4 regions of the Thermobifida sp. genome follow, and region 4 is predicted to be linked to each of the others. Evidence: predicted binding sites of a transcription regulator. Region 4 holds the regulator's gene; each other region holds the start of a gene.
The links. Region 4 encodes LexA, which represses DNA repair genes until DNA is damaged. Its sites were predicted from a motif close to TCGAACANNTGTTCGA; they were not measured.
Positions count from the first base shown of each region.

Region 1: the regulator LexA is predicted to act here: its motif matches at 4,047-4,062, upstream of CW348_RS10980 (DUF6504 family protein).
Region 2: the regulator LexA is predicted to act here: its motif matches at 5,369-5,384, upstream of CW348_RS03470 (DUF6504 family protein).
Region 3: the regulator LexA is predicted to act here: its motif matches at 3,420-3,435, upstream of recA (intein-containing recombinase RecA).

Region 1 covers NZ_PITY01000022.1:231,812-239,458, forward strand. The annotation lists gene CW348_RS10965 (SPFH domain-containing protein) at 1-498, shown strand, start outside; gene CW348_RS10970 (quinone oxidoreductase) at 883-1,851, opposite strand; gene CW348_RS10975 (serine/threonine-protein kinase) at 1,909-3,843, opposite strand; gene CW348_RS10980 (DUF6504 family protein) at 4,131-4,394, shown strand; gene CW348_RS10985 (hypothetical protein) at 4,525-4,752, opposite strand; gene CW348_RS10990 (sensor histidine kinase) at 4,933-6,060, shown strand; gene CW348_RS10995 (response regulator transcription factor) at 6,057-6,743, shown strand; gene CW348_RS11000 (polyamine aminopropyltransferase) at 6,749-7,647, opposite strand, start outside.
Region 2 covers NZ_PITY01000017.1:33,293-40,939, forward strand. The annotation lists gene CW348_RS03445 (methylmalonyl-CoA mutase family protein) at 1-1,700, opposite strand, end outside; gene CW348_RS03450 (hypothetical protein) at 1,763-3,217, opposite strand; gene CW348_RS03455 (glutathione peroxidase) at 3,366-3,848, shown strand; gene CW348_RS03460 (NUDIX domain-containing protein) at 3,908-4,399, opposite strand; gene CW348_RS03465 (YigZ family protein) at 4,459-5,100, shown strand; gene CW348_RS03470 (DUF6504 family protein) at 5,105-5,356, opposite strand; gene CW348_RS03475 (TetR/AcrR family transcriptional regulator) at 5,628-6,230, shown strand; gene CW348_RS03480 (DivIVA domain-containing protein) at 6,241-6,885, opposite strand; gene CW348_RS03485 (N-acetylmuramoyl-L-alanine amidase) at 7,000-7,647, opposite strand, start outside.
Region 3 covers NZ_PITY01000020.1:90,017-97,663, reverse strand. The annotation lists gene CW348_RS05595 (CinA family protein) at 1-486, shown strand, start outside; gene CW348_RS05590 (helix-turn-helix domain-containing protein) at 645-1,004, shown strand; gene CW348_RS05585 (Dps family protein) at 1,158-1,625, shown strand; gene CW348_RS05580 (Rrf2 family transcriptional regulator) at 1,690-2,142, opposite strand; gene CW348_RS05575 (GNAT family N-acetyltransferase) at 2,329-2,844, opposite strand; gene CW348_RS05570 (DUF3046 domain-containing protein) at 3,202-3,396, shown strand; gene recA (intein-containing recombinase RecA) at 3,552-7,085, shown strand; gene recX (recombination regulator RecX) at 7,078-7,635, shown strand.
Region 4 covers NZ_PITY01000022.1:128,499-136,145, reverse strand. The annotation lists gene leuS (leucine--tRNA ligase) at 1-2,043, shown strand, start outside; gene CW348_RS10570 (hypothetical protein) at 2,127-2,681, shown strand; gene CW348_RS10565 (hypothetical protein) at 2,883-3,539, shown strand; gene CW348_RS10560 (hypothetical protein) at 3,826-4,458, shown strand; gene lexA (transcriptional repressor LexA) at 4,659-5,417, opposite strand; gene CW348_RS10550 (LysM peptidoglycan-binding domain-containing protein) at 5,673-6,215, shown strand; gene nrdR (transcriptional regulator NrdR) at 6,441-6,902, shown strand; gene CW348_RS10540 (vitamin B12-dependent ribonucleotide reductase) at 7,025-7,647, shown strand, end outside.

The sequences.
Region 1 (7,647 bases), 100 kb from region 4:
CGCCAGTCCCGGATCCTCAAAGCCGAAGGTGCCCGCCAGCAGGCCATCTTGGAAGCGCAGGGTGAGCAGCAGGCCGCGATCCTCCGTGCCGACGGTGAAGCCAAAGCCATTGAACGGGTCTTCCAGGCGGTGCACGCCAACAACGCCGACGCCAAGCTGCTGGCGTACAAGTACCTGGAGACGCTGCCGACGCTCGCACAAGGCCAGGGCAACACGTTCTGGGTGATCCCCGGGGAGCTCACCCAGGCGATCCAGCACTTGAGCCAGGCGTTCGCCCCGAACCGCGAGGGCGCTTCCGCTGAGACAGCGCAGGAGGAGCCGGCTGCTGCAGCGGAGACACCTCCCGAGCTCACCCAGAGCGACGGCCCCAGCGCTGAAACGCTGCACGCCGCCGACGTGGCCGCTGACCAAGCGGCCAAAGCGGTCAAAGAAGCGAAGAATGAGGCCCAGGCCGCAGCTTCTCCCCATTTGCCGAGCCAGCGCGACACGCAGTCGTAGGGCGGGTCTCGCCCGGAATGTTTTCCAGGGCTGTTCCCGCCCCGGTACCGGGGCGGGAACAGCCGAGCACGGTGGTGCGCACAACGAAAAAGGACGGATCCGGGATGTCGCTCGCACATCAGATCCCGGCCATCCTTTTTTCGTTTTCCCGCACAGTCCACCCGATTCTCACTCCGCACGAGGAGCCATTCCTTTCCTCTCCCTGCCCGACCAGTAAATACGTTGAGAAATACGGTGGGAGGAGGGGTGGCTCAGGGATGCTGCGGGACTGGGAAATGGCGTCGGCGCGGCAGCCAGGCACACCATAAATCCGCTGCTGTTTCGGTGTTGCGAACACCGGGGTGCGCCCGTGCCGCCCCGCCGTAGAGTGCGGTGCGGGCGGCGCTAGTCGACGAGCAGCAGTTTGCCCATGGTTGCCCGGGAGGCCAGGTCGGTGTGGGCCCGCGACGCCTCCGCCAGCGGGTAACGTCCCCCGATCTGCACGGCAAGTTCCCCGGAAGCCACGAGGCCCAACACCGCGGAGGCGCGTTCGAGCAGCTCCTCCCGGGTGCGTGTGTAGTGGCCGAGCGACGGCCTCGTCAGATAGACCGAGCCGGCAGCGTTGAGCCGCTGCGGGTCGAACGGCGGCACCACCCCGCTGGACTGTCCGAACAGCACCAGCATGCCGCGAGGGCGGAGGCAGGCCAGGCTTACGTCGAAAGTGGCCGCGCCCACGCCGTCGTAGACGACCGGCACCCCTTCCCCGCCGGTGAGCCGCCGTACTTCGGTGGTGACATCCTGCTCGGTGTAGCGGATGACTTCGTCGGCCCCCACCGCGCGGGCTTGGCGCTCCTTGGCTTCGGTGGAGACGGTGCCGATGACTCGGGCCCCGCGCCGCTTGGCGAGCTGGACGATGAGCTGCCCGGTGCCGCCGGCGGCGGCATGCACCAGGACAGTGTCGCCCTGCTGGATCGGATAGGTCGAATGGGTGAGGTAGTGCGCGGTGAGCCCTTGGAGGAGGACCGCGGCAGCCTGGTCAAGGGTGACCTCGTCGGGGACGGGCACGAGGTCTTTGGCGGCGGCCACGGCACGCTCCGCATACGAGCCGCGCAGCGCGACGGACGCCACGCGGTCGCCCACGGACACTTCGGTGACGCCCTCCCCCACGGCACTCACCACACCCGCGCCCTCACTGCCCGGGATCCACGGAAGGGACACAGGGTAAATGCCGGTGCGCTGGTAGATCTCGATGAAGTTGACCCCACGGGCCGCGATGTCGACGACGGCTTCTCCAGGGCCGGGGACCGGATCGGCGGTCTCGGTGGGCCGCAGGACTTCCGGACCGCCGGTCTCCTCGACAACGATGGCGCGCATGCGTGGCCTCCTCGCATTCGCGGGCACCGTGCCCGCGCAACAGGACAGACGTTACTGTTACGACCTTTCCCGCTGCCCGCCGTCCAACTGGTACACGGCAAAGTCGTCGAAGACGACCACGATGTTGTCGCCTCCGCCGATTCCCCGGCCGGCCAGCATGCCGGCCTGGGGGGCGTCTTCGCCGTCATAGGGCAGCGGGTTGGTGTCGACCGCCTCCAGGACGTGCTCCCCGTTGAGCCACAGGTTGAGGGTGACCGTGTCGGCTTCGGGGTCCAGTTCGCAGGTGAAGTCGAACGTGTTGACCGGCGCTTCCTCGGCGTCCCTGCTGGGGGTGAGGAAACCGGAGACGGGTTTGGCGGTGACTTCCTCCAGGTGGGTGGAGCCTTGTTCGCCGCCGTGGCGGCGGATCTGGGCTGCGCTGCCGTCCACGCGCACCGTGGCGGAGTAGTAGGTGACGTTGTCTCCGTCGTCGTTGTAGAAGCAGTGCAGCCCGTAGGTTCCGTAGTCCGGTCCGGACACCACCTGGGTGGTGGCGCTGACGCGCACCTGCTCCGGAAGTCCGGCGGGGGGAGCGACCGAGACCGTGGAGGTCCGGGTGTCCCCGTCCGCGCTGAGCGCGTAGCCGCCCTGGTAGTAGCCCGACCAGGAGAAGGTGTTCTCAGGGTCGAAGTCGTAGCCAGCCCACCCGTCCTGGTGGGTGAAGTCGTCTGCGTAGACCTGCATGCCTTCGGGCACTTCAGGGGAGCGGAACAGCACCAGTCCGCCGATGACTGCCCCGGCGAGGAGGGCGACAGCGCTCCCACCGGCGATCGCTATCGCGGGAGAAAAGCGTGTGCCCCGCGTCTTCTGCTCGGTGCCGTTGCCGCCCGGCGGGGTGGGGGCAGCCCAGGGCGGAGTCTGCGGAGAATGCTCGGGGAAGGGGGGAGCGGCTGCGGGCTGCCCGGCGGGAGGAGTAGCCCCGGGGTGTCCGGCGGAGGGTGTAGCGCTGGGCTGTCCGCCGGGAGGAGTGGTGCCCGGCTGGGTGGGAGGGGCCGCTGCTGCCGCGCCCACCTGGGCGGGCACGGCAGCCGGGTTCGGTCCGGAGGGGACCGCTTCCGGCCGCGAGGTGGCAGGCGGGGTCCAAGAGCGCACGACGGTCTCGTGGACCGCGTCCAGGCTCATCTCCTCTTGTCCGACCAGCCGGCTGAGAAGCTGCTGGGCGGTGGGGCGGTTGTCGGGGAATTTGTCCAGCGCGCTTTCCACGAGTTCCCGCAGTGCCGGGTCGAGCCCGGACAGGTTGGGCTGCCCGGCGACGATCTGGTGGAGCACTGCCGGAACAGTGGGGGCGTCGAAGGGGGCCCGCCCGGTGCCCGCGTAGGCGACGAGGCACCCCCACGAGAAGATGTCGGACATGGGGGTGGGGGGTTCGCCCGCGATGAGCTCCGGCGCCAGGTAGGCGGGGGTGCCCATGAGCTGGCTGGAGCGGGTCACCGCGGTGTCGTCGTCCAAGGCGCGGGCGATACCGAAGTCGATCACCTTCGGCCCCACCGAGGACAACAGCACGTTGGCGGGTTTGAGGTCGCGGTGGATGACGCCCGCCCCGTGGATCGCGGTGAGCGCCGCGGCAACCCCCATGGCGAGGCTTTCCAAGGTCCCGCCGTACATCGGACCGTCGGCCTGGATCGCTTCAGCCAGGTTGGGTCCTGCCACGTACTCGGAGACGATGAACAGCGGATCGCCCTCCAACTGCGCGTCGAGTACGGCGGCGGTGGAGAACCGGGCGACCCGGCGTGCCGCTGCCACCTCACGCGCGAAGCGTTGGCGGAACGCGGGATCCTCGCTGAGGTCAGGACGGATCAGCTTGATCGCGACAAGACGTTCCGCAGTGTCTTTACCGAGGTAGACCGTTCCCATACCGCCACGGCCTAGACGACCCACGATGCGGTAGGCGCCCAATTCTGTCGGGTCGCCGGGGCGGAGGGGTTTGGCGCGCTCGTGCCCGTTTCGCGTCACGGTAGGGATTCCTTAGAGGGACAAGGGGGTGCGGTTCGCCTCCCAAAGCCTAGCGATCTCGCCTGGGACAAGGGCGGAGGTATCGCTGCCTGGACGGTCGCAGTCAACCACGAAACCGGGGCATAAGGCGACTCAGTGTGGCAGGGCAGCGTACGGGCACCTTCCCCATTTCCCCTACGCAGCGTGATCTTCTCCCCTATCATTAGAACGCTTGTTCGAACACAGGTGCGAGTTCGGGCACTGGCCGGTCGTGGACGCGCTCATACCGGGAAAGGTGGGGAGCGGTGATGGCAGGACGGGACTACGGGGTCCCCGTGCAGGTCTGGGATCACTACGGGCGGCCGACACGATTCGCATGGCAGGGGCGGATCCACGTAGTCCAGCAGATTCTCGACCACTGGGTGACGGTGCGCGAGGACTACAGCGGCAACGGCAAACGACCGGAGCGGGTCTTCTGGCGGGTCCGTGCCGGCGTTGGGGCGGGCCTCGGGTTGTACGAGCTGCGGTACGACTCCACGACTGAAGACTGGCTGCTGGCCCGGACCGGGTGAGCTGGAAACGCAGCCACGGCGGAGCGGGCGCGCGCCCAGGCGGGTGGGGCCGCGCGCCCGCCGCGTCCCGGGCACGGCGGGATGGGACTACCGAGCGGCAGAGTCCTGGACTGGCGCGGCGCCGCGGGGGTTACTCCGGTACCAGGTTCGCTGCCGCCATCACGACGACGCCCACCACGGCCAGGCTCAGGTTGGCGTACAGCTCATAGCCGGCGAGGAAGTCGAGGTGGGGCAGGATCACCCGGTTGAAGACGTTCAGCAGGAGTCCCATGATCGGCTGGACGTAGAGATGGTCGATGGCCCCGCTGATGCCCATGAGCATCAGCACGAATCCCACTGTCTGCATCATTGACCGCATGCCGGTGACGCTAGACAGGCCACTCGGTCACGCGGATCGGTCAAGAGCACACGTTGGATTGACGGAAGTCGCCGTGTGGCCTCGCGGGCAGCGACGAAAGTAGCGACTGCGGTGACTTCGGTATGGTCTCGGGCCGCGCACCGGAAGACCCCGGCGCAGGGACCGTAGGCTCTTCTCAAGATGACTGCAGCCAAGCGTCCCCGCCGCCTCCGCGACTGGCTCGTGGACTTCGCACTGTTCGCCCTGGCCGTCGTCTGGGGCATCGTACTGTCCGGGCTGCGGATCAGCGCAGCCGAGGTCCCTAGCGTCGTCCCCGCATGGCTGTTCACCCTGGATCAAGCGGTCGGCGCATTGGGCTGCGGGGCGCTGTGGTTCCGCCGCCGCTGGCCCACCGAGGTAGCGGTGGCGCTCGTGCTGCTGTCGAGCTTCTCGGAGATGGTGTCCGGGGCGATGTTGGTCGGGCTGTTCACGGTCGCCGTGCACCGGCCGCCGCGCACTTCGCTGACGGTTTTTGCGCTCAGCCTGCTCGCTGCCGTCGCCTATGCGCTGCTGCGTCCCGAACCCGGCGCTCCCGGCCTGCTGCTGTTCTTCATCGGCGCGGCCTGTCAAGGCACCGCCACCGGCTGGGGACTGTTCGTGCACCACCGCCGCCGGCTCCTCGTGTCGTTGCGGGAACGCGCAGAGGCGGAGGCGCGACGCGCAGCCCGGGAGGAGATCGCCCGCGAAATCCACGACGTTCTCGGACATCGGCTGTCCCTGCTGAGCGTGCACGCCGGAGCGTTGGCGTACCGTCCCGACGCGCCCCCTCAAGACATCGCCCGCGCTGCCCGCGTGATCCGGGAAAGCGCCCACCAGGCGCTGCAGGACCTCCGCCAGGTGGTGGGTGTGCTGCGCGCCCCGGTCGGAGAACTGCCGCAGCCGGTGTTCGCCGACCTTCGCTCGCTCGTGGCTGAGGCCGAGCAGAGCGGGATGCGGATTCGCCTGGTCCAGGAGGTGGCCGGGGAGGTTCCCGACGCGTTGGGCCGGACCGTCTACCGGATCGTGCAGGAAGCGGTGACCAACGTCCGCAAGCACGCCCCAGGTGCGGCGGTGACCGTGGCGGTCAACGGGGCGGCAGGCACCGGGCTGGATGTGGCGGTGACCAATACCGCGCCGACAGCCCCCGCCAAAGCGGGCCAGGCTCCTGGCCCAGGGTACGGGCTGCTGGGCCTGGCGGAACGGGTGCGGGTCGCCGACGGGGAGCTGGAGTACGGGCCGCTTGCCGACGGCGGGTGGCGGCTTACGGCTCGACTACCCTGGCCGTCGTGACCCAGCCTGCCGATCCGCCGATCACTGTGCTGCTCGTCGACGATGATCCGCTCGTGCGCGCCGGCTTGACCATAATGCTGGGTGGGGCACCGGACCTGCGGGTGGTGGGGGACGCGGGCGACGGCGCCCAAGCGCTCGCCCTCGTCGACGAGCACCACCCGGACGTGGTGCTCATGGACATCCGCATGCCGGGCATGGACGGGCTGACCGCGACCGAGCGGCTGCGTGCCCGGCGCAACGCCCCCGAAGTGATCGTGCTCACCACGTTCGACGCCGATCAGCACGTCCTGCGTGCGCTGCGTGCCGGGGCCGCCGGCTTCCTGGTGAAGGACACTCCGCCTGAAGAGATCGTGGCGGCGGTGCGGCAGGTGGCCCGCGGCAACCCGGTCCTGTCCCCGACCGTCCTGCGCAGGCTCATCGCGCGGGTCGCCGACCCTGAGGCAGACCTGCGGCGGAGCCGTGCCCGGCAGCGGCTCGCCCACCTCAACGACCGGGAGCGCGAGGTGGCGGTAGCGGTGGGCCGCGGCCTGTCCAACGCGCAGATCAGCGCGGCCCTGCATCTGAGCGTGCCGACGGTGAAAACGCACGTCTCCGCCATTCTGGCCAAGTTCGGTTTCACCAACCGGGTCCAGATCGCCCTGCTGGTGCATGACGCGGGCCTTCTCGACGACGCGACGCCCTGAACTGGTCAGTACCCTTCCCACGCGGTGCGGTGGTAGTCGATGATGCGCGGGTTCAGCAGGGTCGACGGCTGGGATTCGCCCTGCGCCCCAGGCCGCCGGTCTTTGGGGAAGACTTGGGCGGCGTGCAGGACTGCCGCGTCGAGGAAGTCGGTGTCGGGCAGGTCGTCGGGGAGGGTGAGTGCGGGGGCACGGTCGGTCGCGGCGAGGAAGAACCCCCAGTCGCCGAAGCTGGGCACGTCCACGTGGTAGGGGGTGGTGTGCAGTCCGGCTTCCTCCATGCTCTGTCCGACACTCCAGTAGGCGCGGGAGGCGAAGTACGGAGACCCGGCTTGGACGACGACCCGCGCTTCTTCCGCCATAGCCTGCCGGACCAGTCCGTAGAACTCCACCGAATACAGTTTGGCGGTGTTGACGTCGTCAGGGTCGGGGAGGTCCACGACGATCGCGTCGAACTGCTCGGTGGTGGTCCGCAGCCAGGTGAACGCGTCGTCGTGGACGACGGTGACGCGTTCGTCGGCGAACGCATCCCGGTTGAGCGCGGTGATGCGGGGGTGGGTGCGAGCCAGGTCAACTACGGCCGGGTCGAGGTCGACGAGGACAACGCGTGCCACGTCCGCGTATTCGAGGATTTCGCGCAGGGCCAAGCCGTCCCCGCCGCCGAGGACGAGCACGGTGCGGCGCGGCCCGTTCATCACCGGGTGGACGAGCGACTCGTGGTAGCGGTACTCGTCCAGGGAGGAGAACTGGAGGTCGCCGTTGAGGAACAGCCGAAGGTCGGTGCGGGCGAGGTTCTCCGTGAGGACGATCTCCTGGTAGTCGGAGCGTTCCGCGTAGACCACTGGGTCTCGGTAGAGGGCTTGGCGGGCGTCCACTTCGAACCGCTCGGACAGGGCGAGTGCGCTCC
Region 2 (7,647 bases), on a different contig from region 4:
CTGGAACACACGCAGGCGACACGCGCCCCGCTTTCCCGGAACGCGGCCGCGGCCTCCTCGGGCCCGGCGCCGCCGCCGCTGACCGGTTCGATCCCGCCCGCCTGGAACAGGTTGGCGGCGAAAGTAGCCCGGGCCGTGTGCACGGCGACCGGGCCCAGCGTGGCCAGGAAGATCCGGGGCCGTTGACCGGTGGCGGCCAGTGTCGCATCCGACCGGTCGCGCAGCTCCTCGAAACCGGCGGCGTAGCGTCGCGGGCGCAGCACGTTGGGTGCGTCCGCCACGGGCACCACAGGCGCGGGAGCCCGCTCCAGCACTGGTTCGTCAAGGTTGGGGAACTCGCTCACCCCGGTCAGCGGGTCGCGGCGGTGGGCCAGGTTGACGCGGCGCTCCTCCCACACCGCGTTCACCCGGTCAGCTACGAGCCCGGACGCGAGCGCGTCCACGATGCCGCCGGCGGCTTCCAGCTCTTGGAAGAACGACCAGCCGCGCTGGTACAGGTCGGCGGTGAGGCGTTCCACGTAGTAGGAGCCGCCCGCCGGGTCGATGACCCGGGCGATGTGGGACTCTTCCAGCAGCAGCGAGTGGGTGTTGCGAGCGATCCGCCGGGCGAGTGCATCAGGCAGCCCCAGGGCGTGGTCGAACGGGCGGACCGTGACCGCGTCCGCGCCGCCGACTCCCGCCGCGAAGCACGCCAGCGTGGTGCGCAGCATGTTCACGTACGGGTCGCGGCGGGTCATCATTGCCGCGGAGGTGACGACGTGCTGGCGCATGCCGCGGTGCGGTTCAGTGAGCCCGCACACTTCGGTGACCCGGTGCCACATGGCGCGCGCAGCACGCAGCTTGGCGATGGTGAGGAACTGGTCGGCGCTGGCCGCAAACCGGAATTCGATCCGGGAAGCCGCGTCCGCCAGGTCCAGCCCGGCGTCGGTGAGCGCACGCAGGTAGGCCACGCCAGCGGCGATCGCCGCACCCAGTTCCTGCGCTTCGGAGCCGCCGGCCTCGTGCACGGGGGTGCCGTCGGCGACAACGAGACGCAACTGGGGCCGGGTGGCGGCGAGCGGGGCAGCGAAACGCGCGGCCGCGGCCAGGTCGGCCCGCTCCCCAGTGCGGGCAGCGACTCCCAGCGGGTCGATGCCCAGGTTGCCGGAGACCACGCTGTCCGGCAGGTTCCGGTCGGCGTAGGCGGCGAGCAGGGCGGCCGCGGCAGCCTCGTAGTCGGCTCCGGCGTCCAAGACGACCGGGGCCAGGTCCAAGTGGACGTCGGCGAGCGCCTCGTCGATCCGGTCGACGGGCACTCCGGCGGCGCCCACGCCCAGCCAGATCGAGGTGACGCCGTTGTGCAGGTCTTCGAGGATTTCGTTGCGTGCGGTCGCGGCGTCGGGGTGAGCGTGGCGCTGGCGCACATCCCAGCCCTCGACAACCGCGCCCTGTGGCTGTGCTCCCCGGATGAACGGCGCAAGGCCGGGGAAACCGGATTCGATGTCGTCGCCGCTGTCGTACAGCGGCTGAATGGCGATCCCGTCGTAAGTGGTGGTGGTCAGGAGGCTTTCGGGCGTCTCGGGCGCCGACTCGACGTCGACCCCGCTCTTCCGCAGCACTCCCGCGACCAGTTCGCGCCACTGCTCCTTCGTCACCGAGGGGAACTCGGCTGCCAAGGGCAGAGCACCGGTCGCCGTGGCTGTGTTCTCCGGCACGCTCATACCCCGGATAGTAGAGAATGGCGTTCGGTTCGCCGGGCACCAGGGTTCAGGGAAAGCGCATCTCAGCCACGCTCTGTGGGGGACAGTGACGGAGTGGCGGTGCCGCCGGGCGGGGTTTCGGGGGCGAAGACGAACCGCTGGCGGTTCTGGACGACGAGGGCGTACCCGTCGTCGGTCACCGCTTCCACATAGCCGGAAAGGTCGTCGGCGACGACGTCTTTGGTCCTGCTGTCGAACACGACCTGCGTACCCCCGTCTTCGGCGCGTGTGTCCCCGTAGACGTATCCGGCCAGGGCGAAGCGCGGGGCGATCGACCGTTCCACAGCGTCCTCGAACACCCAGAGGGTTTCCCCGGACACCAGGTCCACGGCGATGAGCGACGTGGTGGCGTCGGCCTGCGGCACGAGCAGGACCCCGGTGGTGCCGTTCCACACGGTTCCGGTGACCGGGGTGGTAGCGAAAGCCCGGCCGACCGTGTTGCTGCCGGGTTCGGTGAGCGTCCACAGGGTCTCCCCGTCGCGCAGGTCGTGCAGGGAGAGCAGCGAGGATTCTTCCGGGCTGCTCCAGCGGACGAGGACGGTGCGGCGCGGCTGCGCCTCGGCGTCGGTGTCTTCGTCGTCTGCCTCGTCGCTGGGCGACGTGTCGTCGGCCGGCAGCGAGTAGAAGCCGACCAGGCGCGGCCGGGGAGCGGACAGGGTGCGGCCGTCGTCGGCAGCGACCGTGTCACCGGAGACGCTCCACAACAGCGCCCCTTTGTCAGTCAGGTCGCGGGCTTGGAGCAGGCCCGCGCCGTCGTCGAGCAGCACGACTTCGTCGCGCGCCCCGACCGGGACTCCCAGGTGGGCGGCCTGCTCTGCTGCGTCGTCTTCGTCGTCTGCCGTGTCGCGGTCCTCGGCGCTGCTGGCTTCCGCCTCGTCGGGGGCGGTGAACTCGTAGGACCATTCCACGCCGTCCGCGGCGGGGTCGCGGAGGGTGAACGTGCCGTACGGGTCGCTGGCGCTCCACTCGGCGGGGGCACGCACCACGAGCCCGTTGAGGTAGCTCTCCCGGGGGTCGGAGCCGGTCCACACGGTTTCCCCGGCCTCGTTCACCACGGTGCGGGTCACCCGGTCGCCGGTGCGGGTGCTCACTTCGAAGACGTCTGCGCCGTCCCGGTCCTGGGTGAACCGTTCGATGTGGGATTCCCCCTGCCACAGGACTGTGCCGTCGGCCGCGTGCTGCAGCAGGTGCCGTTCTTCGCTGTTGGAGCTGATGAGGAAGGCGTCGCCAACCGAGTGGATGCGCACCCCCAGGGGGTCGCTGAGGATGTCCTGGCCGGGCTGCGCAGGGTCGTGCAGGTAGCGCAGCGGCTGGGCGGCGAGCCCGGGCGGGGCTTCCCCCGCGTAGACGGTGGGGGTCGGCTGCGGGGTGGGCGACGGTTCCGGCTCGGGGCTGTCCTCACCGGTGCAGGACACTGCGGCAGACAGGAGGACCACGCTGGTGACCAGCCGCAAAAGGCCGTGCTGTCTGCTGCGCATGACGCTCCCTAACTCTCTGTGCCGGATTGCCTGCGCCACGATCCTAGGCCCGCGGGGGAGTGAGCACGGGACGGTTCGGCATGTGGCGCGGCAGGATTCGCCTGTGGGGTCTTCGGACGGGCAGGGGGCTGAGGCTAGGCTCCGGGACATGAAGATCTACCAGAGCGAGTTGCGGACGTTGGAGGGCGAGCCGTTCCGGCTGCCGCAGACGCAACTGCTGCTGATCGTCAACGTCGCTTCCAAGTGTGGCCTGACCCCCCAGTACAGCGGCCTGGAGAGGCTCCAGGAAGCGTACGCCTACCGGGGGTTCTCGGTGATCGGGGTGCCGTGCAACCAGTTCGGCGGCCAGGAGCCGGGGGATGCCCAGGAGATCCGGTTGTTCTGCGCCACCACGTACGGCATCAGTTTCCCCATCTTGGAGAAGATGGAGGTCAACGGCCCCAACCGGCATCCGTTGTACGTCGAGTTGACCAAGGCTCGGGACTCCCAGGGGTTGGCGGGGGATGTCCAGTGGAACTTCGAAAAGTTCCTGGTCGCCCCCGGCGGCAGGGTGCTGTACCGCTTCCGGCCCCAGGTGGAGCCTGAAGACCCCGAGATCATCAGGGCGATCGAAGAGAACCTGCCGAACTGACCGGATCCGGCGCGGCCCAGCAGCGTGTGGGGCGCGCCGGCGACGCCTGCCCGGCACGGTCAGGTCTCGCTCCACGGGCCGTTGCGGCGGTCGAACCAGCCGACTCGTCCTTCGAGTGCGTGGTTGATGCGGCGCATGATGCGGCCGGGCATGGGCGGGAGTGCGGCGTAGTCGAACCAGCGCACGTCGAGCGACTCGTCGTCGTTGACGCGGGCTTCCCCGGAGAGGGGACGGCACCGGAAGGTGAGGTCGAGGATCTGCACCTGGTCCCCGTTGGGGTAGGTGTAGGGCGCTTCCATGACGGCGCTGACCAGGGTTTCCGGGTGGACGCGGAGCCCGGTTTCCTCCTCCAGTTCCCGCACCAGGGTGGCGGCTGGCTGCTCGCCTGGTTCCACGAGGCCGCCAGGGGTGCACCAGCGTCCGTCGTCGGCGCGGCGGTGCAGGAGGATGCGCCCGGCAGGGTCGATGACCACGGCCGTCACTCCGACGAGGGGCAGCAGGGCGTGGCCCACCTGCTCGCGCAAGCGGAGGACGAAGGGAGGTGTCGGCATGGCACCGACCATACAGAGCATGCTGGGGCCGGGACGCGGCGCATACGATCGAAGGCGGCATGAGAACGATCAGACGCGGCGGCGAACACCAGATCGAGATCAAAAAGTCCCGGTTCATTTGCGCGCTTGCCCGGGTGAGCAGCGAGGACGAGGCACGGGAGTTTATTGCGGAGCGGCGCAAACTGCATTGGAACGCCACCCACAATTGCACGGCCTACATTGTGGGGGAGGACGGCAGGATCCAGCGGTCTAGCGACGACGGGGAGCCCGCCGGGACCGCGGGGGTGCCCATGCTGGAAGTGCTGCGGCACCGCGGGCTGACGGACACGGCTGCGGTGGTGACCCGCTATTTCGGGGGGATCAAACTGGGCGCGGGCGGGCTGATCCGGGCGTATGGGAGCGCGGTGGCCGCGGCGATCGACGAGGTCGGGATCTTGGAGCGCCGCTCTCTTCCGGTGGTGACAGTGCTCGCCGACTACCAGCAGGCCGGGCGGTTGGAGAGCGATCTGCGGGAGTCGCCGCACCGGGTCGTGGACGTGCGGTACGGGGCCGACGTGGAGATCGATGTCGCGCTGTACGGGACCGACCCGGCGGATTTCACGGCGTGGGTGGCCGAGATCACCGCCGGGCAGGCCCTCTGCGAGCTGCAAGGAAAGACGACCGTGGAGGTGGAAGTCGGCGCGGATGGGACCGCGCCGTAGCCGGTCAGTACCACAGACGACGCATCGTCCAATGGTTGGTCGCGGTGTCGAGCACGATGTCGGCGATGCCGCGGTGGCCGTGGTCGGATTCGGCGGCGACTCGGACGAGCCGCACTTCGCTGGCGGCCTCAGAACTGGTGCCGTGCCAGGTGCCGATGACGCGGCGCACCCGGTAGAGGGTGCCGCGCCAGGAGAAGAGGACAGGAGCGTCGTTAGTGGTGGAACGGACGTCGATCTGCTCGTTGTAAAGACTCACCCGCGCACTTTATCGAACATAGGTTCGGTTGTGGGACAGTCTGTGGCAGCGGGTCGAAGCTAGACCTTAATACGAAAACCCTTACCGTTCATTCTTGCTGGATTGAGCGGTGGGTGAGCTCCGGAACACAATGGTGTCAGGGTTTCCCCGCCATGGTTACCCGAACCGACAGACTGGTCGGTATGTCGCGTGTTCTATGCTGAGGGGACGTGCCCATCCGGGGAGTGACGGCGCCGCAGATCCGCGGCGGACGCGAGAGGTGTAGGGGAACATGACGCAGTCAGCGGAGTCCACCACGGTCTCCCCTTCCGTGCCGGACCGCCTCCTGGCCGAGGCCACCCGGCTGTTTGCCCAGCGTGGTTTCGACCGCGTCTCAGTCCAAGAATTGGTTGAGGCAGCCGGGGTCACCAAGGGGGCGATGTACCACTACTTCACCTCCAAGGACGACCTGCTCTTCGCGATCTACCAGCGCGTGCTGCAGTTGCAGATGAGCCGGCTCGCCCAGATCGTCGAGAGAGGTGGAGACGTCACCGAACGCCTGCACGCAGCGGCCGCCGATGTCGTCAAGACCACCGTGGACAACCTTGACGACATGGTCATCTTCTTCCGCTCACTGCACATGCTCTCGCCGGACCGCCAGCGCGAGGTGCGCAAGGAGCGCCGCGCCTACCACGAGCTGTTCCGCTCCCTGGTCGAGGAGGGGATGCGTGAAGGGGTATTCCAAGACAAGATCCCGGCGGACATCGTGGTCAACTACTTCTTCGGCTCCATCCACCACTTGAGCATGTGGTACCGGGCCGACGGCGAGCTGGACGGCGCCCAGCTGGGCGAGTACTACGCCGACCTGCTGCTCGCGAGCCTGCGCGCCGACTGATCCGCCGAGGTCAGTGCAGGCCGTAGCGTTCCAGCTCGTCGGCGATCTCGTCGAGGAACGCGTCCACCTCTTCTTCTACGTAGCCGGGACGGAACCGCGTGCTGGAGAAGCGGACGCCGCGCACTTGTGATGCGGTCAACCGGGCCTCCTGGGGCCTGCCCTCCACCAGAGCGGCAACCGTGGCCTCGGCCAGGTCGAGGAAGGCGTCGACTTCCTCATCTGAGTAGCCGATCCGCAGCCGGGTGGTGTGGAAGCCCTTGTTCCGGATGTCTTCTGGGCGCATGCGCGGGGAGACCGGTTCCCGGGGCTTGGGGGCGGCCTCGCGGCGGAAGTATTCGGCGCTGTGCTTCCCGGTGCGCAACTGCTGCGAGTACAGCCCGAGTTCCCGCAGGGTTTCCGCGATTTCGTCGAGGAAGGCGTCCACCTCCTCTTCGTCGTAGCCCGGCCGCATGACCGTGGTGCGGAACTGCGCGCGCATTACGTCGGAGGCGGTGATGAGCTTTGTGGGGCGGGTTCCTTGCTCAAGCGCGCGCAGCGTCTCCTCCACCCGGCGCAGCAGGGCGTCGACGTCCTCCTGGACGTACCCCAGGCGCAGGCGCGAGGTGCTGAACCGCTTGTCGCGCACGTCACTGGATGTCAGTGGCATAGCACCCATTGTGCAGTCAGGAAGTGATCAGCACCATACAAAGCGAACCCGGAGTGTCCGGGGCACCCTGTGGGGAAGCGGGTCCGAGCGGGGAACCGTGCCGCCGTGCCAGGCGGCTGCGGGTCACCGCGCTGGCGCCTCCTCGAGGTACCGGCTGATCCCGGCGACGATGCCGTCCGCGGCGAGGGCACGCCACTCGGGGTCGGTGAGCTTGGCCGCGTCTTCAGGGTTGCGCATGTTGCCGACTTCGAGGAACACCTTGGGCACGGTGGACAGGTTGAGCCCGCCCAGGTCGGTGCGGACGTCGATGCCTTCCTCACCGAGGTAGTCGGAGTAGGGGTGTCCGGTCACCGCGTGGAATTCGTCGCGGAGCGCTACGCCGAGGGCGTAGGAGGACTCCAGGATCGGTTCGGTGAACCCAGGGACTTCACCGGGGACGATGACGTGGAAGCCCCGTGAGCCGGGGGCGGCGCCGTCGGCGTGGATGGAGATCGCCGCGTCCGCCTCAGCCTCATTGCCGATCTTGGCGCGTTCGTTGATGCAGGGACCGACCCCGTCGTCGCTGTCGCGGGTGAGGATGACGGTTGCGCCCTGCTCCTCCAAGCGGTCGCGGACGAGGAGGGACAGCTCCCACGTGAACTCGTGCTCGTAGTAGCCGTCCTCGGTCCGGGAGCCCACCGTGTCGCACTCCTTGGTGCTGGGGCCTGCGGGAACGGCGCGGCTGATCTCGCGGGCCGCGTCAGCGTTGCCGCCGTTGTGGCCCGGGTCGAC
Region 3 (7,647 bases), on a different contig from region 4:
GTAGCCCGCGTCCACGCGCTGCTCGCGGAGCGCGGTGCGACGCTCGCTGTGGCCGAGTCCCTCACCGGCGGCATGATCGGTGCTGCTTTCACCGCGCTGCCCGGGGCTTCCGCGGTTTTCCGCGGGGGAGCTGTCGCCTACGCCACAGAGACCAAAAACACGGTTCTGGGCGTTCCCCAGTCCCTGCTCGCCGAGCACGGGGCCGTCCATCCGGAAGTCGCCGTGGCGATGGCCCGCGGCGCCCGCCGGATTTTTGCGGCCACTTTCGGTCTCGCGGTCACCGGGGTCGCCGGACCCCGGCCGCAGGACGGACAGCCCGTCGGAACCGTCTACGCCGCTGTGTCCTGCCCGGAAAACCGTGATAACCTGCGAAAACTTCAGCTCGCGGGGGATCGGGCAGCGATTAGGGAGCAGACTGTCGCCGCGGCGGCGGCCCTCCTGCGCGATACCCTCGTAGACGACGTGGCACAAAACACCGTGAAATAACGTCCGAGGACCCGTTCAAGACCCCGGAGTCGGGGAACAAAACCTCACCAAGATCGTGTTATCCCTCCAGCGAACAAGGAAGCTATGAGGTGCGACGATCGGGCTTCGGGCGGGTACGGTGTTTTTATGAAGGTCGCTACCGGTAGGAGGGAGCGCGAATGATGGTCCTGCTTCGTCACCTGCTCGGTGACGTGCTACGGCAGCTTCGTCAGCGGCAGGGCCGCACTCTCCGCGAGGTGTCGGCCGATGCCCGAGTGTCGTTGGGGTACCTGTCAGAGGTCGAACGCGGACAGAAGGAGGCTTCCTCTGAACTGCTCGCCTCGATCTGTGGCGCGCTGGGAGTCCCCCTCTCCCAGGTTCTTCGAGAGGTTTCCGACCAGCTCGCTCTCGCTGAACTCCAGGAGGCGGCGCTCAGCGGTTCGGTCCCGGCGGATTCCGCTGCCGGTCCCGACAGGCTCGGCATCGACTCCACCATCCCCGATCGCGTTCCGGAGGTTGTCGACATGGTGGGGGTGTAGGCCCGCCCCCGCGAAGCCGAACGGGTCGACCGCGGTGCACACGGTCGACCCGTTCGCGCTCCCTCCCCGGAGTGCTTTTCCTGGGTTTTCCCCGGCAGGTCTGGGGCAGTGGACTCCCCGTTGTCACTGCTATCGCACATCGGGGGTTGAACCATGGCCAAGATCCACAGCGCGCTGAGCGAAGAAGCCCGCAAGTCTGTCGGACAGACGCTCCAAGCCGCGATCGTCGATCTGATCGACCTCACGCTGCTGGGCAAGCAGGCGCACTGGAACGTGATCGGCCGCAACTTCCGTTCCATCCACCTGCAGCTCGACGAGCTCGTGGAAGCGGCACGCAAGCACACGGACACTCTCGCGGAGCGCGCCATCGCGCTCGGGGTGAACCCGGACGGGCGGGTGAGCCGGATCGCCCAGGACACCCGTCTTCCCCAGCTCGACCCCGGCTACATCCAGGACGACAAGGTGGTCGCGTTCGTGGTGGAAGCGCTCAGCGGCGCAGTCGACCGCTTCCGGGAGCACGTCAAAGCCACGGAGGAAACCGACCCGATCACGCAGGACCTGCTCATCGCGGCAGCCCAGGACCTTGAACAGCAGCACTGGATGTTCCAGGCCATGAGCTAGCCCTGGTCGGGCGGCGCTGACTTCCTGTGCTGCAGGGGCCGCAGCGCGGCCGGGGGATGAGGGGTCAGCTCGTCCAGGCCTCGGGGTTCTCGGCCAGTGAGCGGACGGATTCCGGAAGCTGCGAGGTGGCCACGTGCTCGAGGGTCACCGATTCGAGGATGGCCCGCTCACTGGCCCGCAGGGCGATCCACACCTGTTGCAGGCTGCGCGCCGCACCGTCGTATTCGAGGTGCTCGGGGCGTTCTCCACGCACGTTTGCCAGCGGGCCGTCCACGGCGCGGATGATGTCGGCCAGCGAGATCTCCGAGGCCGGGCGTGCCAGCCAGTATCCGCCGACCGGCCCACGCTGACTGCGCACCAGGCCGGCACGGCGCAGTTGCGTCAGGATGTTCTCCAGGAACTTGCCAGGAATGGCTTGGGCACGTGCGAGCTGCTCGGCCGTGACGGGACCGCCACCGACGGCCGCAAGTTCGGCAGCGGCACGGAGTGCGTAATCAACCCGGGCGGAAAGGCGCATGCTGCGATTATGCCTTGGAATCCGAAGAGGTCCGGCCAGTGGGGCGGCCGAGGAGCAGTCGAGGAATGCTGCCGTAGTGTCTCATCCGCTGGTTCTCCTCCAGGGACTGTCCGGTGGGCGCGCCTGCTCCCCGCTGCCGGGAAGTCCCGGCGGGCAAGGCCGCACGTCACACTTGTCCCTTCCAGGCTACCTACCGGTCGCGGTGGTGCGGTCCGGAGTGAGACGGCGCCGCATCACGACGCGGGGGAGGACCGCGATTCCGGCTGCAATCTCTTCGCGCCACTGCCGGGCTAACTGCGGTCCCCACTCCGGTTCCGGGAGCACCGTGAAACCGTGCCGTGCGTACCAGGGCGCGTTCCAGGGCAGGTCGCGGAAGGTCGTCAGGGTAATCCACGGGGAGCCGTGCTCTTGCGCGTACGCGCAGGCTGCCGTGAGCAGGGCGGTTCCGATGCCGCGGCGCCCGTAGTCGGGGTGGACGGAGAGCTGCTCCAGATGGGCGGCGCCGTCGAGGACGGTCAGCGCGGCGAAGCCTACGGGCGGCCTGCCGGCCACGAGCACGGCAGCAGCCTGGTCGAAGAGGTCGTCCGGGTCGTCGTCCGGCAGGTGCACTCCGGCGCGGGCGAACAGTGTGTCGGCGGCCCGGCTCACTTCGACGAGTCGCGGCCGGTCCGCTGCGGTCATGGGGCGTATCGTGTGGTCCATTGCTGTGGATGGGCGCGGTTCTCAGACGGGACGCCGGATGCGGCAGGTGTTCCGGGGCCGTGCGCCAACCTATCCGTTTCAGAAGCGTCGGTGTGCCCGGGGCAGTATCGGCTGGACGGTCTGGAGGATTGTGCAGCGCACCCGTCAGCATTGAATGTGATCTAGTTCATAGAAGCCGGGTGGTGGGGTGGATTCTTCCGGTACCGGCCGGGCGCCCCTGCCAGCACACTCCGCGGCCGTGCGGGGAGCGTTCGCCAGCGGGGCGCGCAGGCCGCCCCGCGCCTCCCCGGAGCGCTGGGGGACATGCCGCGGCATGCCGGAGTGGCAGAGCGGAACGGGGCCGATACTGGAGGAGAGATGAGACTGTCCCACTTCTGGCAACGCATGGAAGAACACTTCGGCGCCGCCTACGCCGAAAGCCTCTCCCGCGACTACGTGTTCGAAGAACTCGGCTCCCGGACCATCCGCCAGGCCCTCGACGACGGGTTCGACGCCAAAGAGGTCTGGCACGCCGTCTGTCAGGCTTTCGACCTGCCCGCACACGTCTACTGAGGCGGGCCGCGAGCACCAGTCAATCGAACAAAGGTTCGGGTAGGATGGGGCGCGCCTGAGCCTAGAGTGGCTTCAGAGTGGCCCGCCTTTGGGCGCCGCAGCCGACCGGGGGACGGCCCGGAGGTTGTCCACAGCGGGGGAGCACACGTCGCGGGATGTCACTGGTGCGGCGTAGCGTCACCCCCATCATGAAGAAGAAGGCATCGACCCAACAGGGGTTTCCCGTGGCAGCTTCTGATCGAGACAAGGCTCTTGAAACCGCACTCGCGCAGATCGAGCGCCAGTTCGGCAAGGGCACCATCATGCGCCTCGGCGACGACAACCGCCCGCCCATCGAGTCGATCCCCACCGGGTCTATCTCCCTGGACGTGGCGTTGGGAATCGGGGGCATCCCACGCGGCCGGATCGTCGAGATCTACGGTCCGGAGTCGTCAGGGAAGTGCCTTACCGCAGACACCTACGTCTGGACCGACCGCGGTCTGGAGACGGTGGCCGAGGTCTTCGGCCGAGCCGGGCTGCCGCTCTCCAGCACCAGCCGTGTCACCGACGTCCGGGACCGGGACATCCGGGTCGTCAACGAGAAAGGCGAGCTCGAACAGGTCGCCGCGCTCACCCACAACGGCCGCCAGCCGGTGGTGCGGATCACGGTTGCTTCGGGACGCCAGGTCACGGTCACCCGCAACCACCCGCTGCGCGTCATGAACGACGACGGGTTCATCGTCTGGCGCGAAGCGGGACAGCTCCGCGAAGGAGACGTGCTCGTCTCTGCGGCGTTCGGCGCGGTGCAGGCCGCCAGTGGTGGGGGCCTCAGCGAGGATGAGGCCGTCCTCCTCGGCTACCTGACTGCGGCGGGCTCCCTCGACCCTGCGGGGCACGTCCGCTTCACCACCACCGACATCGAGACCGGTGCGGAGTTCGCTGCTCTCGCCGAATGGCTGCTCGACACCACGGTCACCGCTGTCCCCGGCGACGGCCAGGTTGCCTACGTGCTGTCCGACCCGGCGGCCCGGCACACCCTCGCCGAACGGTACGGCGTCGACTACGCCGCTGCCGCCCGGATCCCGCAGTGCGTGCGGACCGCGGGCGACAAGATGCAGCGTGCATTCCTCGCCGCCCTCTACACGGCCGCTGGCTGGACCGACACCTCGGCGGCTGTCGGACTGCGCACTGCCTCCGCGCCACTGGCCCGTGAAGTCCAGTACCTGCTCTACGGTTTGGGAATCCCCGCCGATCTCGACCGCAGCCACGGGAATGGGCAGCACCCGTGGGCCGTCACCATCAGCCCTGCCGCAGCACCCCGCTTCCACACCGAGGTCGGTTTCCGCACCGCCCAGCAGAGCCCCCAGACTGGGCTGCACGAGCCCACCCCGCAGGTGGAAGCCATCCCGAACCTCACCGGGCTGATCCACGCGCTGCGGGACAGCATCGGCGACCGCGCGGAGAGCACCGACGACCCGTTCCCCGCGGCCAGCGGCGGAGCCTACGACCGGGACCAGGTGCGCCGCGTCATCGACTGGGCGAAGCGCCGCACAGACGAGGCCCCGGCGACTGCCAACGCGATCCTCGGCTACCTCACACAACTGACGGACGCCCGCTACACCTACGAGCCGATCACCGCCGTCGAGGACGCGGGGCAGCAGCCCACCTTCGACCTCATGGTGCCGCGCACCCACAGCTTCCTCGCCAACGGCATCCTGTCGCACAACACCACGGTCGCCCTGCACGCCGTCGCCAACGCGCAGCGGGCCGGCGGGATCGCCGCCTTCATCGACGCCGAACACGCGCTCGACCCCTCGTATGCGGAGAAGATCGGCGTCAACATCGACGACTTGCTGCTGTCCCAGCCGGACACGGGAGAACAGGCGCTGGAGATCGTCGACATGCTCGTCCGCTCCGGCGCGATCTCCATCATCGTCATCGACTCGGTGGCCGCCCTCGTGCCGCGCGCCGAGATCGAAGGCGAGATGGGCGACAGCCACGTCGGCCTGCAGGCCCGCCTCATGTCCCAGGCCCTGCGCAAGATCGCCGGAGCCCTCAACCAGACGAAGACCACCGCGATCTTCATCAACCAGCTCCGCGAGAAGGTCGGCGTGATGTTCGGCTGCATGCACTACGACACCCTGGTCACACTGGCCGACGGTACACAGGAGAAGATCGGCACTATCGTCGACCGCAAACTGGACGTCGAAGTCCTCTCCTACGACCCGGAGACGGACCGGATCGTCCCCCGGCGGGTCGTCAACTGGTTCGACAACGGGGCCGCCGACCACTTCCTGCAGTTCACGGTCGGCCGATCCGGCAAGCCCGGCGGGGCGCAGTTCACGGCCACCCCCAACCACCTGATCCGCACCCCGGGAGGCTGGCGGGAAGCCGGTGAGCTGATCGCCGGGGACCGGGTCCTCGTGCACGAACCGCACTACCTGAACGAGCAGCAGCGCCAGGTGGTCTACGGCTCCCTGATGGGTCGCGGCACCCTCGTGCCGGACCGACACGGCGGCCCTGGCGTGCACTTCTGCATGGCGCACACCGCCGAGCAGGCGGCCTACCTCGACTGGAAGGTCTCCCTGCTGGGGAACATCGCCCACTCCCGGACCGCCGAGGCGTCGGCCACGGTGGGCGTCGAGTTCACCCCGATGCCGGAACTGAGCGAACTGCACCGGGTCGTCGACTTCGGCGACGGGCACACCCACCTCACCTGGGAGTTCCTCAAGCAGCTCACCCCGCTGGCGCTGGCCGTGTGGTACCTGGACGCCGGCACTCTCACCATCCCGCAGTCCGGGACGGACGACGACGCCCGGGTCCAGATCGACGTTGAGACGCTCAGCCCCGGCTCCCGGCAGCGGCTGGTGGAGTACCTGCGCGACACCCACGAACTGGACGCTGCGGTGGTCCAGCAGGGCGCGGACGCGCGGAGCCTCCTCGAGTTCACGCCTGCGGCCACGGTGCGATTCCTGGAATTGGTCGCCCCCTACGTGCCCGAGTCCATGAGCAGCATGCTGCTCGCCCAGTTCCGCGGACGCTGCTCCGTCACCCCGGAGTACAGCGACCCGGTGCAGCGTCTCGTGGCCGCCCCGGTGCTGGACATCCAGGTCAAGCCCGGAAGCACGCGCAAGTTCGACATCGAAGTCGAGGGGAACCACAACTACTTTGTGGACGGGGTCATGGTGCACAACAGCCCGGAGACTACGTCGGGTGGCCGGGCGTTGAAGTTCTACGCCTCCGTCCGCATGGACGTGCGCCGGATCGAGACCTTGAAGGACGGCACGGAAGCCGTCGGAAACCGGACCCGGGTCAAGGTCGTCAAGAACAAGCTGGCTCCGCCGTTCAAGCAGGCCGAGTTCGACATCCTCTACGGGGTCGGCATCTCTCGGGAAGGCGGCCTGCTCGACCTCGGCGTGGAGCACGGGATCGTGCGCAAGTCGGGAGCCTGGTACACCTACGAAGGCACCCAGCTCGGCCAAGGCAAGGAGAACGCCCGGAACTTCCTGCGGGCCAACCCGGACATGGCCGACGAGATCGAAAAGCGCATCAAGCAGAAGCTGGGCATCCCCACGGGCGACGACAGCGCCCCCGCCGAGGAGGCTGCCAAGGACGAGGCGAAGGCCGCGTCCACGACCAAGCGCACCACCCGCAAGACCACGGCGTCGACCTCCGCGTCGAAGTCGGCGGCGCCGAGCACGGATGCCTGACCGCGCCGCAGACGGCAGGGACGGTCCTCCGGGCGGCTCCGCCGCCCCGGAGGACCTCTACGCCCGGGCCCGTGCCATCTGCTTGCGGCTGCTCACCCGTGCCCCGCGCACCCGGGCGCAGCTCACCGACGCGCTGCGGCGGCGGGAGATCCCCGACGAGGTCATCGAAGCGGTGCTGGACCGGTTCGGGGAAGTCGGGATCGTCGACGACGCGGTTTTCGCTGAAGCGTGGGTGGACTCCCGGCACGCGGGACGCGGGCTGGCGCGTCGGGCGCTCGCCGCGGAGCTCCGGCAGCGCGGCGTGGACGAGGACACGGTGCGCGCGGCGGTCGATGGGCTCAGCCCGGCACAGGAGGAGGCCACGGCACGCCAGTTGGTGCGCCGCAGACTCGCCGCGACCCGGGGGAAACCCACTGAGGTGCGGGTGCGGCGGCTCATGGGCATGCTGGCGCGCCGCGGATACTCCGCTGGTCTGGCCTATCGGCTCGTCCGCGAAGAGCTGGAAGCGGAAGGCGTCGAAGTGGACTTCCCGTCCCCTGAGGAGGGATGAGCCCGCTGCGAC
Region 4 (7,647 bases):
TTCCTCCGGTTCTTCGAACGCGGTCTGGCCTACCGCAAGGACGGCCTGGTCAACTGGTGCCCCAAGGATCAGACCGTGCTCGCCAATGAGCAGGTCATCCAGGGCAAGTGCGAGCGCTGCGGCACCGAGGTCGAGCGGCGGGCGCTCAACCAGTGGTACTTCAAGATCACGGACTACGCCCAGCGGCTGCTGGACGACATGGAGCAGCTCGAGGGCAAGTGGCCCGAGCGCGTGCTGACCATGCAGCGCAACTGGATCGGCCGTTCGGAAGGCGCTGACGTCCAGTTCACTATCGAAGGCCGCGAGGAACCGGTCACCGTCTTCACTACGCGACCCGACACCCTGTACGGGGCGACGTTCTTCGTGGTCGCCCCCGACTCGCCGCTGGCCGACGAACTGTGCGCGCCTGAACAGCGGGAAGCGTTCGAGGCCTACCGCACCCAGGTCAGCAAGCTGAGTGACATCGAACGCCAGTCGACCGAGCGGGAGAAGACCGGCGTCTTCCTGGGCCGCTACGCGATCAACCCGGTCAACGGGGAGCGCATCCCGGTCTGGGCGGCCGACTACGTACTGGCCGACTACGGCCACGGCGCGATCATGGCGGTGCCCGCACACGACCAGCGCGACCTGGACTTCGCCCGCAAGTTCAACCTGCCGGTCCGTGTTGTCGTGGACACGGGCGAGCCCGACCCCGCTGAGACGGGGATCGCCACCCCCGGGGAGGGCACGCTCATCAACTCCGGTCCGCTGAACGGCCTCAGCAAGAGCGAAGCGATCCCCCGCATCATCGAGATCCTCACCGAACGCGGCACCGGCAAGGCCGCCGTCAACTACCGGCTGCGCGACTGGCTGGTGTCCCGCCAGCGGTTCTGGGGCACTCCCATTCCGATCATCCACTGCCCGGAGTGCGGCGAAGTTCCGGTCCCCGACGAAGAACTGCCGGTGCGCCTGCCCGACCTGCGCGGGGCTGCCCTAGCCCCCAAGGGGGTCTCCCCGCTGGCCGCCGCCACCGACTGGGTCAACGTGTCCTGCCCCCGCTGCGGCGGGCCCGCCAAACGGGACACGGACACGATGGACACCTTCGTCGACTCCTCCTGGTACTTCTTGCGCTACTGCTCGCCCAACCTGGACACCGCGCCGTTCGACCAGGAGAAAGTCGCCAAGTGGGGACCGATCGACCAGTACGTCGGCGGTGTCGAGCACGCGATCCTGCACCTGCTCTACAGCAGGTTCTTCACCAAGGTCCTCTACGACATGGGCATGGTGCCGTTCACCGAGCCCTTCGTCCGGCTGCTCAACCAGGGCCAGGTCATCAACCAGGGCAAGGCCATGTCCAAGTCGCTGGGCAACGGTGTGGACCTGGGGCAGGAGATCGACCGCTACGGGGTTGACGCCGTCCGGCTGACCATGGTGTTTGCCGGGCCGCCGGAGGAAGACATCGACTGGGCAGACGTGTCCCCGGGGGCATCGGTGAAGTTCCTCAACCGTGCCTACCGGGTGATGGCGGAGGCCGCAGCCGCCTCTGCACCGGGGGTGGACCCGGCCACCGGCGACCTGGCGCTGCGGCGGATGACCCACCAGACCCTGGCGAAGGTTACCGAGGCCGTGGAAGCCCAGCGGTTCAACGTCGCCATCGCGCGGATCATGGAACTCGTCACCGCTGCTCGCCGGGCGATCGACTCGGGCCCTGGCGCCGCCGACCCCGCGGTGCGTGAAGCCGCTGAGGTGATTGCGATCACCTTGGGTCTGTTCGCTCCCTACGTCGCCGAGGAAGGCTGGGAGATGCTCGGCCACACCGGATCGGTGTCGGTGGGCACCTGGCGGGAGCCCGACCCTGCGCTCCTGGTCCAGGAGAGCGTGACGTGCGTGGTCCAGGTGGCCAGCAAGGTCCGCGACAAGCTGCAGGTCTCCCCGGACATTTCCGCGGAAGAGCTGGAGCGGCTGGCCCTCGCCTCGGAGAAGGTCCAGAATCACATCGCCGGACGTGAGATCCGCAGGATCGTGGTCCGTGAGCCCAAACTGGTCAACATCGTGGTCGCCTAAACGCCGACCACTGCTGAGGTGCCGCAACCGGGCCGCCGCCCGCAGCCGGACCGTGGGCGGGCGCGGAAGAGGAGAACACGACGATGGACGAGGCGAGGCGGCGCACAGTGGTGCGCGGGGCCGCGGTGGTGGGCGGCGCTGCCGTGGTGAGCGCCGCGGCCATCACCGGCGGCCTGCTGTGGGCGAAGCACGGTCCCGCAGTGGAGGCCGCTCCCACGGACGCGTACCCGCAGCCGCCCGCCTGCACGTCAGTGCCGAGTGCGACCGTGGAAGGCGCGGTCCCCGCAGCAGTGCTCGAAGCGGAGACCGTTGGGCCGCTCCCGCTCTCCGCCGGCCGGTCGTGCGTGTGGTCCTCACTGGACGCTTCCGGTGAGGACCCGCGGATGCTCATCGTCTCCTTCCGCGCCCACTTCAGCGACAGCCAATCGAGCGGGGAGGAGCGCGCAGCAGCAGAACTGGACGCTTTGGCGGAGGGGGAGCTGTCGCGCGGGGACACGCTGGTGCGGCCCGCCGGGGTCGGTGAGGGAGCCGAGGCCGCGACCAGGGACCGCAACCTGACGATCCGGGTCTGGTACGGCGGGGCCGACGCCGGGGAGAAAGTAGCGGCGATCGCCGCAGAGGTGGCGGCGGCCCTGTAACGGAGCCGGGAAGCCGGACCGTCCGCTCCGCCCGGCTTGGGGAGATTACCGCGAACTTTATCGCGGTAAGCGGCTTCTTACCCGGTGAAGTGATGCTCAGGGATCGGGCTCCTCTGCCAGACCTCCCGTCCGAACCAGCGAGTAACGTTGGCTCGGTGGCAGAGGAAGAGCGTCGATCTCCGGACAGGTGAAGGGAAGTCCATGGTCCAGCCGCCTCCCCCCGGCGGGTCCGCCACCCTCCATGAGGAGCCGCGCGGCAGCGGACGCGGCTGCGCGGTGGCTGTGCTGGTCAGCGCAGTACTCGTCCTCGTGCTGCTGGGGTGCGGAGGAGTCGGCCTCCTCGTCTGGCTGCGCGGTCCCGGCGGGGACTATGCGGAGGCCCCACCGTGCGCCCTCGTCGAAGAGAGCGGAGTCCTTGACCAACTGGTCAAGGGGTACGTGACCGACCTCGACGCTCCCGTAGACACCCAGGGCGCTACGTGGTGGGACGGCACCCAATGCCGGTGGACGACCACGGAGGATTCTCCCGGGATGCCGTCGAGCGTGAGTGTGGCCTTCATCCGCAGCGGAAACCGTTTCGGCCACGGGGGAGAGGCCTCCGCCCGGGCCGATCTGAAACGGGAATCGGAGGACAACGCGACGACCGCCGTGACGGGACTCGGAGACGAGGCCGTGCGGTGGTACGACGCCACAACCCTGCACGGGTGCGTGGCGGTGCGGAAGTCCAATCTCATGATCTCCGCTTGCTACGAGGCCAGCACGGACTTCTCCGCCACCCGGGAGGTCTCTGCGGAAGAGGCAATGGACGGTGCCGTGAGCGTGGCCCAGGAGATCGTCGCGACCCTGGAGCAGGAGTGAATCCGCTTCCAGCAGTCGAGAGCCCTGCCGGGGCGGCCTCCGCCAGGGATGCCGTGAAACCCCGCACACGAACGACCTTCCACTGTTGTTGGATAAGGATCATCCCATGACCCAACCTTCTTCTCCCTCGTCGCCGCACGGGCCGCAACCCCCGTACGGATCCCAGCCCTACGGCCCCCCGCCTCCTCCCCCCGGGCAGCCGCCCCACGGGGCGCAGTTCTCTCCCCCGCCGTACGGAGCGGGAGGATATCCGCCTGCTCCGCAGAAGACAGGGAGAAACGGCTGCTTGATCGCCGGGATCGTCGTGGGCGCGGCAGCGGTCCTCGGTATCGCCGGGATCCTCGTATTCGCCGCTCTGAGCAGCAGCGACAGCACCTCAGACCAGGAGACGTCCGCCACCGGGGAGACCTCGGACTCCCAGGGGACGACCTCGTCCGAGGTGGAAGGGGACTTCACGATGCTGCCCGACTGCTCGGTGGGGGAGCACAGCGAGCTGGAACGGCTCGTCCCCGACTACCGCGGGGAGGTTGAAGACGTCGACACCGGCGGCCAGGAATGGTGGGAAGGGCAGCACTGCTCCTGGGACAACGTCAACAGCCTGGGCAACGGCAGCTACGCCTTCCTCACGATCATGCTCAACGACCCTGGGGAGCGCTACCACACCAGCGACGACCTGGAGTGGTATTCCCAGGACTACACCACGACGGAGGTCTCCGGCCTCGGTGAAGGAGCCGTGTCCTGGTACGACAGTGAGAACCAGGTCGGCTGTGTTGCCACGTACGTGGCGAACCTGTCGTTCGCGTCCTGCTACGACAAGGTGAACTTCGGGGTGTCGCTTCCCGAGGAGGAGGCGATCCAGGAAGCGGAGACCTTGGCCCGCGCCACCCTCGAAGAGATCCGCCGCGGCGACTACCAGTAACGGACCGTTCCAGACGAGAGTGACCAGTCCTGGCCGTCCCCAGTGCGTGCCCCTTGCGGCGCGCCTGGGGCGGCCAGGCCAGTGGAGACAACGGGGCGGAAAATCCTACGAGAAAACAGCGGTAACAATTACCGACAAATGGCCCAAAAAGGACAATTCAGAGATTAATTACGGGGTCGTATCAAACTGAAGCGAAGTCGTTATACCTTGCGAAGAACGGTGACGACTTTGCCCAGAATGGTCGCAGAATCGCCGTTGATGGGCTCGTAGGCGCTGTTTCGCGGCAGCAGCCAGACGTGTTCTCTGTCACGCTTGAAGACCTTGACCGTGGCCTCGTCGCCTAGAAGCGCGGCCACGATATCCCCGTTGTTAGCGTCAGGCTGCTGACGGACAACGACCAGGTCACCGTCGGCGATAGCGGCATCGATCATGGAATCGCCCACGACGGTGAGCATGAAGAGCGTGCCCTCTCCGACAAGCTGCCGCGGCAGGGAGAGCACATCCTCGACATGCTCCTCCGCCAGAATCGGGCCGCCCGCCGCGATCCGGCCGAGCAGGGGAATGTCCACGATTTCCTCGGAGCCGGAGAGCCCGCCGAGTTCCCTTCGCGTGCGTCCGGAAGTTTTATGTGGAATACGAATTTCCACCGCTCGGGGGCGGTTCTGATCGCGGTGAAGGTACCCCTTGCGTTGCAACACCTTCAACTGGTGCGCGACACTTGAGGGGCTAGACAGCCCCACCGCCTCCCCGATCTCCCGGATGGACGGCGGATATCCCCGCTCACGCACGTAGCGGTGGATGACGTTGAGGACACTCCGCTGACGTTCCGTGAGTGTCGGAGCGTCACCTGTCTGCTCGGCAGAGGACCCCACGGAGTCATCCGTGCGGACCGGGTGGAGTGCGGAGACGGAACTCTCCTCCGTGTAAGGCTGGTGCCCTCCGCGGTTCTCCTCCGGCACGTCCGGCCTCCTCGGCGGTTAGTGTCCTCCGTTGGGGACTGTCGGCTTGCTACGACATCAATGCTCGTTCCGAAGGTCGAGGGCGTCGGCGTGATAGGACCGACGCCGATGCTCTACCGGAGCGAAACACATTCCACGTTAGTCCTTGGACAAGGCAATATCAAACAAACGTTCGAGATGATGCTGAAAAATTTCCCAGAATGCGGTAGTAATCGAACGCCGGTTCTGGTGGGCGGAGGTTCGAAGGGAAGGACGATGTCCCAGGCCGCGTTGCCGCATGCCCCCACGCCATCCGCTGCCCGCGCTTCCTGTCGGTCTACGAGCGACACGGACGCTGCCCGCGGCGGTCTGGAAACCGATCTTTACGACTGGTCCAAGGAGGTACCGGAGTGGATCAATGACGTCCCTCCACCCGAGGTCCGGCGAAGTCCGGCCAGTCCCGCCCGTAAACGGGCCGTACGCCCCGTCCCCGCAGGGCCCCCGCGGCTGACCAGGAGAGGACGGATCGTCCTGTTCTGCCTGCTCGGCACGGCAGCCGCCGCCGGCTGCGCCCTGTTCGCCGTAGCGTTTCTGGCCCTCAGCGCCTCCAACGCGGACGCTTCCACCGACACGCTCCTCCACCTCCCCGAACGGTCACGCACGGTCGTGGTCAACGAGGGAGACACGCTCTGGGAGATCGCTGAACGACTCCGTCCCGCAGAAGACCCGCGCAAGACTGTGGACGAGATCGTCGAGATCAACGGCCTCACCGAACCGGTGCTCACCCCAGGACAGGAACTCGTTCTACCATCCCCCTGAGACAGACGCTTCGCTCCCGCACACCGCACAATTGCGAACATCTCCAGCCACACACACCGTTCGCAGTCCGAAGCCGTGCGTGGCGACACGCCGGACGGACTTGTCTCAGGTTGCGTCTAAGACTCTCTAGCCGTAGGTTAACGGCCACTAGATCTAGTGCCTTCGTGGATGAAACCATCCACAAATTGTGGTTGTCCGGTGTTGACCTGGGAAGGATGACAAACAGTGCGCTGTCCCTTCTGCCACAACCAGGACACCCGGGTGATCGACAGCCGGGCCGCAGAAGAAGGTACAGCGATCCGACGCCGTCGCTCCTGCCCGGCCTGTGAGAGAAGGTTCACCACCCAGGAGACGGTGCTGCTCATGGTCACCAAGCGATCAGGAGCCACGGAGCCCTTCTCCCGCAGCAAGATCATCGCCGGAGTCCGACGGGCCTGCCAGGGCCGCCCGGTCACCGAGGACGCGCTCGCGCTCCTCGGACAGCGGGTCGAGGAGGAGATCCGCAGCCGCGGGGTTGCGGAAGTCAGCTCGCACGAGATCGGACTGACCATCCTCGGACCGCTGCGCGACCTCGATGAAGTCGCCTACCTGCGCTTCGCGAGCGTCTACCGCAGCTTCGAATCCCTCGAAGACTTCGAACGCGAGATCGCGGAGCTGAGGGCAGAGCGCACAGCAACCCAGGGCTGAACCCACCACCGGGCACCACAGCGTTCAACAAGCCATAGAGGACACTCAGGGTGCCGCCGGCTACGGCAGACGAACGGCGACCACCCTCGGATACACCTTTCCACCAAGGGGAGCGAAGCACGATGACCGAGACGGTGAGCGGCTCTGCCACGCGTAAAGGCAGAAAACCTCGCAGGGGGGTGAAGATCCAACGCGTCTTCACCACTCCTGGGGTCCACCCCTACGACACTGTGGAGTGGGAACGCCGCGACGTCGTCATGACCAACTGGCGCGATGGCTCGGTCAACTTCCGGCAGGATGGGGTCGAATTCCCCAAGAGCTGGTCGATGAACGCCACCCAGATCGTGGCCAGCAAGTACTTCCGCGGCGCCTTGGGCACCCCGCAACGCGAGTGGAGCCTCAAACAGCTCATCGACCGGGTCGTCGACACCTACACCGCAGCCGGTCGGGAGCACGGCTATTTCGCCTCCGACGAGGACGCTGAGATCTTCGATCACGAGCTCAAGTACGCCCTCGTCCACCAGATGTTCAGCTTCAACTCCCCGGTCTGGTTCAACGTCGGAACCTCGTCGAAGGCGCAGGTCTCCGCCTGCTTCATCCTGTCGGTGGACGACACCATGGAGTCGATCCTCGACTGGTACAAGGAGGAGGGGCTGATCTTCAAGGGCGGCTCCGGCGCGGGGGTGAACCTCTCTCGCATCCGCTCCAGCAAGGAGCTGCTCTCCTCTGGTGGAACCGCGTCCGG